One region of the Methylobacterium sp. J-001 genome, then DNA from elsewhere that is predicted to be linked to it. Evidence: riboswitches for the same ligand, from Rfam matches in the RefSeq annotation. Region 1 holds a riboswitch; the other holds the start of a gene.

Region 1 (5,612 bases):
AAGGTCGCAACGGCGTTCAGGTCGACCGATCACCGCAGCGGCAGACCTGTCGCTCCACACGCGCGCAAGCAGCGCTCCGCCCGCGTGATCGGAACCAAACGATTAGCTTAGCCGGCCATGATCTGTTTAATTTTGCCGGTATAGAAACTGTATTGTCCAGCAATCAAGACGTAACGCCCATATCAACTGATTTGCCGGCCGTCAATCTTCGCCATGAACGGAGATTTTTCTTGAAAATCTTGTCTTTATTCTGAAAACCGTTGTAATATACATCGAGCTTGGTGCATATGTGTTGATCATCAGGCGATCGATACAACAATCGTCGCCGAGACAATAACAGGATCGTGTGCACGCGACGCCGTCCGTCGACGAAGAATGCCGGCCCGCTTCAGTCCGTAACAACCAACGGTATCGCGCGGCGATATCTGCTCCACTTGGCATCCCTGGCCCGGCATCGGCAGGAAGCACCGGGACGGTTTTCTCGGAACCGCAGCTTTCCGCGCGTCGGCAGCCGACGAGTCGTTTCTCGCCCGATCACGGCGGGGCGGGCCGGGACAGGTTACCCGGGCAGCGCGGCGGCTACGCGACGATGTGCCGGCCATCCGATCCGCCCCGGGCCGATGCGCCTTCATCCCGCGTCGCGCCCGGGAATACCATCCGCCTCGGCACGGCCGTCATGGGGCCAGGACAGGGATCGAATGTCACCGGGTCCGACTGAACCCTGGCACGTCTCAGGCGCGATAAGGCCCGGCATTCGCGCCGAATCATGGCAGAGGACGAACGGCAGCGGCGGAGGGACGAGACCTCTCGTCCCTCCGCCGCTCTGGTCCCGATGCGGCATCCCGGACGTTCGGTCACCGCGAACCGGCCTCACCCGAACGCGTAGAGGCGCTTGACGATGGCCAGAGTCCGTCGGGTCGGAGCCTGAACCTGAATCCGCGCCGCAAGCTCGCTCGCGATCTGCCGCTCGCGCTTCCGAGCGCGGGCGATATCGAAGCGGGTCTGCATCTCCATCAGGGTTTCCATGCGGCACCCGAAGGCTGTCTCGATACGCAGCGCCAGCTCGCCGGTGAGAGGCGACGTCTCATTGAGGAAGTCGGACAGAGTCTGGCGCGTTATGCCCAACTGGCTGGCCGCGGACATGACGGTCAGGTTGCGTGGCTCGAGGATATTACGACGGACGAACCCGCCAGGATGGCCGGGGTTCTCCAAAACATAATTCGTTCTCATTACGAACTCCTTCCTGGATATTGAACTTCGACAGGATACAATCCTGATCGAAGTCCGTTATTTTTGGAAGATACCACCTTCGTTCATCATTCTTCATGAAGGCTATCATGCTTACGCTCCAGATCACAAAAAGTTCCGCAGCCGTATTTTGCATGAGTTAGGCATACGCTTTGGCGTTATCACACCATTATTCGTCGATTTCGGCAGAATTTATTTTATTAGCCCGCAGATTAATTGCCATATCTCCCTGAATACCGCGGCGTCTGATCGAAAAATACCAAATTCATGGCCTATTTGGCCGTGCGATACGCAAGGCTCGGAGCATCCAGCAATGCGGTCCTCCCGCTGATGCCGGATTGCCGGAGGCCTTCGCGATCCCACGCGCGGTCCGCTCGCCGGACGAGATATCCACACGCTTGACGTTCAACTGGTCTACAGCCAAGCTATTCAGTGACGGTTCCCTTTGGGGATCAAAAGGGAACGCGGTGAGGGGTCTTTTCCCGAAACCGCGGCTGTCCCCGCAACTGTGAGCGGCGAGCCCTTCACCACCACGTCACTGGGCCTCGGCCCGGGAAGACGGTGCGAGGGCGGCGACCCGTGAGCCAGGAGACCTGCCGTCAGCCGTGGTCACACGCGAAACGCGCTGGGCGGGGTGTCCTGGCGGGTGTCGAGACGGTCGTTGCGCGAGCGCGGTCGGCGAGGCTTCGTTCGCGGTGACGTGCCACAGCAAGCGCGCCCGCGTTCCGGTTCCTGATGCTCTCTCTTGTCGTGCCGATCCCGGCCGCGCCTTCGCGCGGACCGATCCACCGCCCGGGCCACTGCGCCACGGCGGAGCGGATATCGGCACGAAACGGTAATTGTAATGTTATTACGTTGCTTGTAGAGCGTCCGGGCCGGTTGCCGCCGCGCATGGACCGTCTCCAACCATGTCCCTATCAAAACAACCGCTCTACAGCTGGAGCGTGCCGATCTGCGGCGCCCTGCTCACCGTGCTGGCGAGCCAGGCCGGGGCCCAGGACGTCGTCGCCCTCGACCAGCTCTCCGTCGAGGGGGAGGGCGGCGTCAGCCTGACCCGGGCCGCCCCGATCGGGCTGAACCTGCGTACCCCCGACCGGACCGCGAGCCGGCTCGGCCTGACACCGCTGGAGACGCCCGCGAGCGTCGACATCGTGTCCGGCGAGACCGCGCGGCTGCGCGGCCAGGACACGATCGCCGAGGCTGTGACCCAGGACGCCACCGGCATCACCACGATCGCGGCGCCGGGCAACGGCAACGGCGCGTTCACCTCCCGCGGCTTCGCGGGGCCGAACTCGATCCAGCAGCTCTATGACGGCACCCGCTTCTATGTCGGCGCCAACACGGTCACGTTCCCGTTCGACACCTGGAACGTCGAGCGCATCGAGGTGCTGCGCGGGCCGTCCTCGGTGCTCTACGGCGACGGCGCCATCGGCGGCGTGATCAACGTCGTGCCCAAGAAGCCGGTCTTCGTGCCGATCAACGTGGCGCGCGCGGTGATCGGCACCGACGGGGTCGCCCGGCTCGCGCTGGATTCGGGCGGGGCGCTCGGCCGGGAGGAATTCGGCGAGACCTTCGCGTATCGCCTGAACGTCAGCGGCAATCGCGCGGACGGCTGGATCCGGCCGGAGGGCGATTTCCGGAACCTCGCGGTCTCGGCCGCCCTCCTGTTCCAGCCGAGCCCGGACCTCGCCTTCACAATGAGCCACGATCTCGGCTACCAGGAACCGGCGCGCTACTGGGGCACGCCCCTGGTCGAGGGCAGGATCCCGGACCTGATCCGGTTCAACAACTACAACGTCCGCGACGCGAAGATCACCTGGGCGGATAACTGGACCCAGTTCAAGACCGAGTGGACGCCTTCGGCCGACATCATCGTGCGCAACACCGCGTACCGGCTCACCAGCCGGCGCCACTGGCTCGATACCGAGCAGTATATCTACAATCGCGGTACCGGACTGGTCGACCGCGGCGATTACCTCGAAATCTATCACAGCCAGGAACAGGTCGGGAATCGCCTGGACGCCAGCTTCAAGGGCAGCCTGTTCGGCCTGCCGAACGCGTTCGCGGTCGGGTTCGACGTGAACCACATCGACTTCCGCCACACGAACAATTTCTATTTCGACCAGACCACCAGCGTGCCGCTGACCGGCTACGATCCGGGCTACTTCCCGCAGAATGGTCGAGCGCGGCCGGCCTACGCCACACAGACCAGCCAAGCGTCGGTCTTCGCCGAGGACCGGGTGATCCTGTCGGAAAAACTCTCGTTCCTCACAGGGGTGCGGCTCGACGTGCCGACGCTCCATCGGCAGGACCTGCAGGCGGGCACGCAGTTCGAGAAGACCTATCAGGCGCTCGGCTACCGGTTCGGCCTCGTCTACAACTCGACGCCGGATAGTGCGCTCTACGCGCAGTACAGCTTCGCCACCGACCCGGTGAACAGTCTCATCACGCTGACGCAGTCGCTCTCCAACTTTCAGTTGGCCACCGGCACGCAGGTCGAGATCGGCGCCAAGGGGCTCGCCTTCGACGGCGCGCTCGAATGGACGGTGGCCGGCTACCGGATCGTCAAGGACAATCTGATCTCGGCGGTGCCGGGCCAGCCGACGCTGTCGACCCAGGTGGGGAGCCAATCCTCGCAGGGCTTCGAGCTGGCGCTGGGCTGGCAGTTCAGCCCGGGCTGGCGGCTCGACGGCAACCTCGCGCTGCTGCACGCGCAGTACGATGCCTTCGACCAGAACGTGAACGGCGCCACCGTCTCGTATGCCGGCAACCAGCCGATCGACGTGCCCGAGCGGATCGCCAATCTCTGGCTGACCTGGGATTTTTCGCGGGACTGGACCGCCCGTGCCGGGCTCCAGAACGTGGGGCAGGTCTATAGCGACTTTTCCAACACGGCCCGGCGCCCCGCCTACAACCTCGTCAGCCTCGTGCTCGACCATCAGGTCACGGCCGAGTCCCGGCTGAGCCTGCGGGTCTACAACCTGTTCGACAAGGTCTACGCGATCAGCGGCAATGCCGTGAACGGCGTCGGCACCAACTGGCTGCTGGGCCGGCCGCGCTCCGTGGAAGTCGCCTACACGGTGACGTGGTGAGGCGCTGGATCGGCAAGGCGGGCCGCCGCTGGCTGCTCCTGTTCCACCGCTGGGCCGGGATCGCCACGGGCCTGTTCTTCGCCCTGTGGATCGGCTCCGGGCTGGTGATGCTCTACGTGCCGTTCCCGGCGCTCACGCCGCCTGAGCGCCTCGCACGCCTGGCGCCGATCGCCTGGGATCAGTTCGGTGTTTCGCCGGATGCGGCGCTCGCGGCCGGCGGCGTCGCGGGCGTGCCGGCCGCGTTCGCCCTGGAGATGCGCGGCGACGAGCCGATCTACCGAATCACCGGGCGCGACGGCGCGCGGGCGACGGTCTCGGGCCGGAATGGCGCGCGGCTCGGCCCGGTCGACGCGGAGGCGGCCCTGCGGCTTGCCGCGGGAGATCGGCCGGGCGCCCGCGTCGAGCCGGTGGGGCGGGACCAGTGGACCGTCACCGCCCGCTACGACCCGCTGCGGCCGTTCCACAAGGTCGCCCTCGGCGATCCTGCGGGGACCGAGCTCTACGTCTCGCAGGTCACCGGCGAGATCGCGCTCGACACGACACGGTCCGAGCGTGCCTGGAACTGGCTCGGCTCGGTGCCGCACTGGATCTACCTGACGCCTTTGCGCACCCGGGCGGAGCTGTGGCGCACGGTGCTGCTGTGGCTCTCGGGCTTCGCCGCCCTCGGGGCGCTCAGCGGCCTCGCCATCGGGATCTGGCGCCTGCGCCTGCGCCACCGCTACGCCAGGGGCGCCGTGACGCCCTATCGCGGGCTGGCGCGCTGGCACCACCTGTTCGGCCTCGCGGGTGGGCTGGGGCTCGGGGCGTTCATCCTGAGCGGCTGGATTTCCATGAATCCGAACCGCTGGTTCGCGTCGAGCGCGCCGCCCTCCGGGCTGCGCGCGGCCTATACCGGAACGCCCGGACCGCTCGGCGTGGCAATCCATCAGATCCGCGATCGCGCCGGACCGGAAACCCGATCCGTGCGCTTCACCGTCATCGGTGGCCGCTGGTGGGTCTTTGCCGATGCACCGGACGGTCCATGCCCCGTCGTGGCGGACGGCAGCTCTTTTCCCGATACAAGCACCCTCGCGGCGGCCGCCGCCGCCGCGATCCCCGACGGACGCCTGCGGGCGACCCAGCATCTGGTTGCCTACGACGCCTATTGGTATCCGCACGGGACGGATCCGCGGCCCCTCCCGATCCTGCGTCTGCGCTTCGACGACCCGGCCGCCACCTGGCTCCATATCGACCCGCGCGACGGCACCATCCTGCAGCGGCTCGACCATTCCG
Region 2 (5,612 bases), on a different contig from region 1:
TTCCGCGGCGTCCGTTCGTTCAAGCGCGGCGAGGCCACCTGGCATTCGTAATAGTCGGACCGGCCGGCAGAGATGACGGTCAGCAGGCCGCCGCTGGAGACCAGCGAGAAGGTCCGCGCCCGTTGTGGCTGCGGTTGCGGTTTCGCGCCTTCGGGGGCGGGGACCGGATCGAGCCTCACCGACACGTCCTCCGTACAGGTCATCGGGCGGCGCAACTGAGAGGCCGCCGGCACGATGCTCAGCATGAGAACCGCGCCGGCGAGCGCTACCCTGTGGGCGATCATCGGGAGGAATTCCGTGATTCGTGGGTAGTTTCGACCGACAAGCTAAGGCCTCGTCCGTCGATGTAAATGTCGCCCCCTCGGACGACGGAACCGATCAACAGTTTTGCCGCAGCTGGCGATGGCATTTCATCGGCCAGTACCGCTCAATCCGAAGCGTTCGACAACATCGGCGAGACCGCGACCGATGAATCGGCCGTGTTCGCCCTAACCCTGCGGATCGTCGGGGTTGTCGTTCGCGGCGGTCTCCAGATCGGATCGCAGGGCGATCTCGGCGCCGATCTCGATCAGCAGCAACCGCGACAGGAGTTGCATGGTCGGCGTGCCGTGCGCGAGCAGAAGCGCGTGCGTCGCGATGACCGCCTCCACCAGGCGGCTGAAACCGTCATCCTCTGACATCGCCGCGCAGGAGCCGAGCTGAATGCCAGCAGACAACTGTAGGATCCAGCTCAAGTTCGCTGCCGGCCGCGGAAACCGGGACCCGCTCGGCGTCGGACGCGCGATCCGAGGCCGGCTGACTTGCCCGGCTACCGGGTCGGACACTTCACGAGGTCGGGCAGGAGCTTGCCGGACCGCGACCGGATCAGGCAGAGCCTGCGGATCATGGGCCGTAAGCGGCCTATTGCGCCGCCGGCAGAGGCGGGACCGCCGCGTAGGTCGAGACCGTTGTGGGCAACGCGGGGGAGTCCGGCATTTCCTTCCTGGCCGCGCGGGAGTCGCGCTTCTCGTAGAAGGCATTGCCGCCGGCCACGGCGACGTAGTGCATGTTCTTGTAGGGGAAGTGGTGGCCCGCGGTGTGGAAATACATCGCCTTCCCGACCTTCGGGTGCCGCTCGCCCGCCAGCACCGCGTCGGCCGCGTCGGCGACCTTCTGAAGATCGCGCTCCTGCATCGGCTTGGTGAGCACGCCGGGGGCGAATTGGCCAGGCTGGCCGACCACCGCGCAGATGCCGCCCGGGAAGATCGCGGCTTCCATCCGGTTCATGACCACGGTCCCGACGGCCAGCAGGCCGCCCTCGTCGCTGCGGTTCGACTCGAAATACATGGCCCGGCCGAGACAGTCGCGCTCGGCATCGCTGACAACCATCGACGGCTTGCGATCGGGGATCGATCCCGTGGTCAGGGGTGAAGCGGTGTTGCACGCACCGAGACCGCTGGCGAGTGCCAGGACGACCAGCCCGGAAACGATCTGAATCCTCTCGCTACCCTGCATGCATCAGCGCTCCGTCCTCCTGCAGCCGCGTTTCGGTGCGAGACGCCCGCGCCATCGCGGCCTCGCCTCGCACCGTCGTTGTACGCACAAGCTTGAGTGCACGTTCGCGGCGAGGATGTGGCGAGCCGTCCTCCGTCCATCGGCGAGGGCGCCGGATCGCAGGCGCAGGCAGACGGCCCGACAGACCCGGCAGGCCCGGAGCGCGATCCCTTCGGCCGCGTGCAATGTCCGTCGCCAATCCGCCGGTCCGACCGTAAAAAAATCGTTTCCCGTCAGCATTTTAAAGACATTCCGGGACCCGCCCGGCATAGCATCCGGCGCGCATGTCCGAGAAATGACGCGGCGGGGAGGAGGCTCAGCCCAGGGCCCGGTGTCATCCGGGAGACACACCGGCCGCCAACCGGTGCCGGGGCGTTGACGCGGCCTGCACCTTGGTTCGATGGTGGTCGCGACGGTTCCCTTCGGGGATCAAAAGGGAACGCGGTGAGGGATATTGACCCGAAGCCGCGGCTGCCCCCGCAACTGTAAGCGGCGAGCCTTCTCGTCACCACGTCACTGGGTCACCTCGCCCGGGAAGACGACGGGAGGGCGGCGACCCGTGAGCCAGGAGACCTGCCGTCAGTCGTGGTCACACGCGAAACGCGCCGGGCGGGGTGTCCTGGCGGGTGTCGGGACGCCCGTGCGCAAGCGCGGTCGGCACGGCCTCGTTCGCGGTGACGTGCCACTGCCGTCGCCCGAGGTCCCGTGTCCCGTCCTGTCCCCCGCCCCGCGCTCTTCAAACTGTCCGCGCTGACGGCCCTCTGCCTCGCAATCCTCCCCCCGCCGGCATCCGCCCAGGACCGATCGAAGCCGGGTCCGGCTGCCGAGGCGACACTGGATGAGATCTCCGTCACCGCCGACCCTGCCGCGCCCCCACGGGGCGGTGCCGTAGCCAGTGCGGGCTATGTCGGCGGCGTGACCGGCATCGGCGGCCCGCTCCTGACCGTGGATTCCGCCAGCGCGGGGGTGATCACGGGCGCCCAGCTCAACAGCCGGCCGGTGACGCGTCCCGGCGAGGTGCTGGAGGCGGTGCCGGGCCTGATCGTCACGCAGCATAGCGGGGAGGGGAAAGCCAATCAGTTCTTCCTGCGCGGCTTCAACCTCGACCACGGCACCGACATCGCCCTGTTCCTGGACGGCATGCCGCTCAACATGCGCACCCATGCCCACGGCCAGGGCTATGCCGACATCAACTTCCTGATCCCGGAACTCGTCGGCGCGGTGGAGTTCCATAAAGGACCGTATTTCGTGCGCGACGGGGATTTCGCCTCGGCCGGCTCGGTCCGGATCGACTACCTCGACACCGTCGCCAAGAACCTCGCGCTCACCTCCATCGGCAGCTTCGGCTACAAGCGGGCCCTGAGCATCGCCTCGACCCCGCTCGGGGACGGCAATCTTTTGGTTGCCGCTGACGCGCAGGTCTATGACGGGCCCTGGGTGGTCCCCGACGCCCTGCGCAAGATCAGCACCGTCGCCCGTTACAGCCAGGGCACGGCGCTCGACGGATTCTCGGTCACCGGCATGGCCTATGCCAGCCGCTGGACCGCCACGAATCAGATCCCCGAGCGGGCGGTCACACAAGGGTTGATCGGCCGCTACGGCACCATCAACCCCACGGATGGCGGCGACACGAGCCGCCTCTCATTGTCGGGCCGCTTCAGCAGCACCGACGACACCGGCGTGACCCGGGCCTCAGCCTACGTGATCCGCTCGCAGCTCAACCTGTTCAACGACTTCACCTATTTCCTGAACGACCCGGTCAACGGGGACCAGTTCCACCAGCTCGACCAGCGCATCCTCGGCGGCGGCGAGGCCCTGCATATCTTTCAGGGCGATCTGTTTGGCATGCCGATGGAGAACGAGATCGGCGTACAGACCCGAACCGACAGCATCCGGGTCGGCCTGTTCAATACGACGCGCCGGCAATACCGCTCGGGCGTGCTCGACGACCGGGTGCTGGAGACCAGTGGAGCCTTCTATTTCGACAACCGGGTGCGCTGGACCGACTGGCTGCGCACCAGCCTCGGCTTCCGCGCCGATGGCTACGCCGCCCGCGTCGCCTCGGACACGCCGGCCAATTCGGGGCGCGCCCGCGACGGTATCGTCAATCCGAAGCTCGGCTTGACCCTTGGGCCGTGGTTCGACACCGAACTCTACGTGAATTACGGCGGCGGCTATCACTCGAACGACGTGCGCGGCGTGACCGCCACCGTCGATCCGGCGAGCCCCCTGTTCAACATCGCCCGCGCGCCGTTCCTGGTGCCCTCGACCGGCTACGAGGTCGGGCTGCGCAACCACTCGATCGCCGGTCTGGAGACCAGCCTAGCGCTGTTCCGGCTCGATTTCGCCTCGGAGAACCTGTTCCAGGGCGATACCGGCACCACCGAGCCGAGCCGCCCGACCCGACGCTTCGGCGTCGAGTGGACCAACCGCTACGCGGTGACCCCGTGGCTCTCGCTGGAAGGCGACCTGACGATCACCAATGCCCGGTTCTCCGACTTCGATCCGGTGGGCAACCGGGTGCCGGAAGCCCCCACCACCATCGCGTCGGCGGGAATCACCTTCGGCGAGCCGCTCGGCTGGTTCGGCTCCCTGCGGTTCCGGTATTTCGGGCCGCGCCCCCTGATCGAGGACAACTCGATCCGCTCGCGCCCGACCGCCCTGTTCAACGGCCGGGTCGGCTACGCCTTCGAGAACGGGGTCAGCGTCTCCCTGGACGTGCTCAACCTGACCAACAGCCGGTCCGACCAGATCACCTACGCCTACGTCTCGCGCCTGCCCGGAGAGCCGGCCGAGGGCCTGATCGACCGCGTGTTCCACCCGGTCGAGCCCACGGCCGTGCGCCTCACCATCGCGGGCCGCTTCTGAGCGCAGCCCAGGCGGCCCCGGGAAGCCGGCTCAATGCTGGCCCTGGCCAGACGCCAGGACGGCCACGCCAACCGCGATGATCGCGATCCCCACCAGCATGGTCGGGCTGATCGGCTCGCCGTACAGCCACGCGCCGCCGAGTGCTGCGCCGATCATGCCGACCCCGGACCAGATCGCGTACACCACGCCGATCGGCAGCATGTTCATGCTGCTCGACATCAGCCACAGGGCGGTGCCGTAGCCGACGGCCACGATCAGGGTCGGCCCCGGCTTGGTCAGGCCGTCGGCGGCCTTCAGCGCCAGGGTGGCGGTGACCTCCGCGCCGATCGCGAGCCCGAGGATCAGGAAAGGGTTCATCGCGCGGAAGACCTTTTGTGCAGGAACGGAGCCAGCTTCAAATGAAAGCCAGTTCTTCGGGTGAGCATAGACGGTCAGTCAAGGATGGCGGGCTGCCGTTTGTGCAGGACGGCCTCCTCCCATAGGATGCCGCCAGACTTCGAGAGCCCTTTTCCGTCGAAGCGATGAAGATTTTCGAATCCCCCGCGCCGAGCTCACGCGGTCGAGCCCTGAATTCATCGTCCGATCGGGTTGGCCCTTCGTTAACGCCTCCTCATCATGGTCGCCGCGCGCGCCGGACCCCGGTCGACGGCGCGATGACCGTGACGATCCAGAGCGATACCGATCCATCATGACCTCGTCGTCCGCGATCCCGGAGCCTTCGGCCGGCCCCCGCCCGGGGCGTCGGCGGGGCACGCGCTGGGGCGTGATCGCGGCGGCCAGCGGCATCGTTGCGGCGGGCTGCGCCTGGACCGCCACGGCGCTGATCAACGTCCCCAATCCGGTCACCCTGGCGGCCCTGGCGGTCATCGAGCCCTCCGCGATCGGACCGTGGTTCCCGAGCCGGGTGGTGCAGGCGCCCGAGCACGCCCGCGACCTGGCGTTCCGCCCGAGCCCGATCTTGGAGCGTGTCCCCTGGAAGGGAAAGTCGGTCCCGCTCGCGACGATGCTGGCGCAGACGCACGCCAACGCCTTCCTGGTGGTGCAGGACGGGGTCCTGATCCACGAATGGCAGCGCCCCGGGACCGGCCCGGCGACGCTGTTCCCCTCCTGGTCGGTGGCGAAGTCGATCGTGTCGCTGCTGGTCGGCGCCGCGGTGGCGAACGGCAAGCTCGCTGAGACCGACCGGGTCTCCGCCCTGCTGCCCGAACTGC

The links. A riboswitch is a leader RNA that binds a small molecule or an ion and turns the genes downstream of it on or off. The one in region 1 is predicted to bind cobalamin.
Positions count from the first base shown of each region.
Region 2: it holds a riboswitch for cobalamin, as region 1 does, so the genes downstream of both, MKK65_RS21775 (TonB-dependent receptor) here and MKK65_RS24825 (TonB-dependent receptor) in region 1, are expected to answer to the same signal.

Region 1 is NZ_JAKSYN010000200.1:103,818-109,429, reverse strand. Features, by position in the region: gene MKK65_RS24830 (HigA family addiction module antitoxin) at 871-1,212, opposite strand; cobalamin riboswitch at 1,668-1,864, shown strand; gene MKK65_RS24825 (TonB-dependent receptor) at 2,157-4,340, shown strand; gene MKK65_RS24820 (PepSY domain-containing protein) at 4,337-5,612, shown strand, end outside.
Region 2 is NZ_JAKSYN010000170.1:25,170-30,781, reverse strand. Features, by position in the region: gene MKK65_RS21790 (hypothetical protein) at 1-284, opposite strand, end outside; gene MKK65_RS21785 (hypothetical protein) at 489-716, opposite strand; gene MKK65_RS21780 (cell wall hydrolase) at 901-1,494, opposite strand; cobalamin riboswitch at 1,930-2,129, shown strand; gene MKK65_RS21775 (TonB-dependent receptor) at 2,368-4,401, shown strand; gene MKK65_RS21770 (DMT family transporter) at 4,432-4,758, opposite strand; gene MKK65_RS21765 (serine hydrolase domain-containing protein) at 5,090-5,612, shown strand, end outside.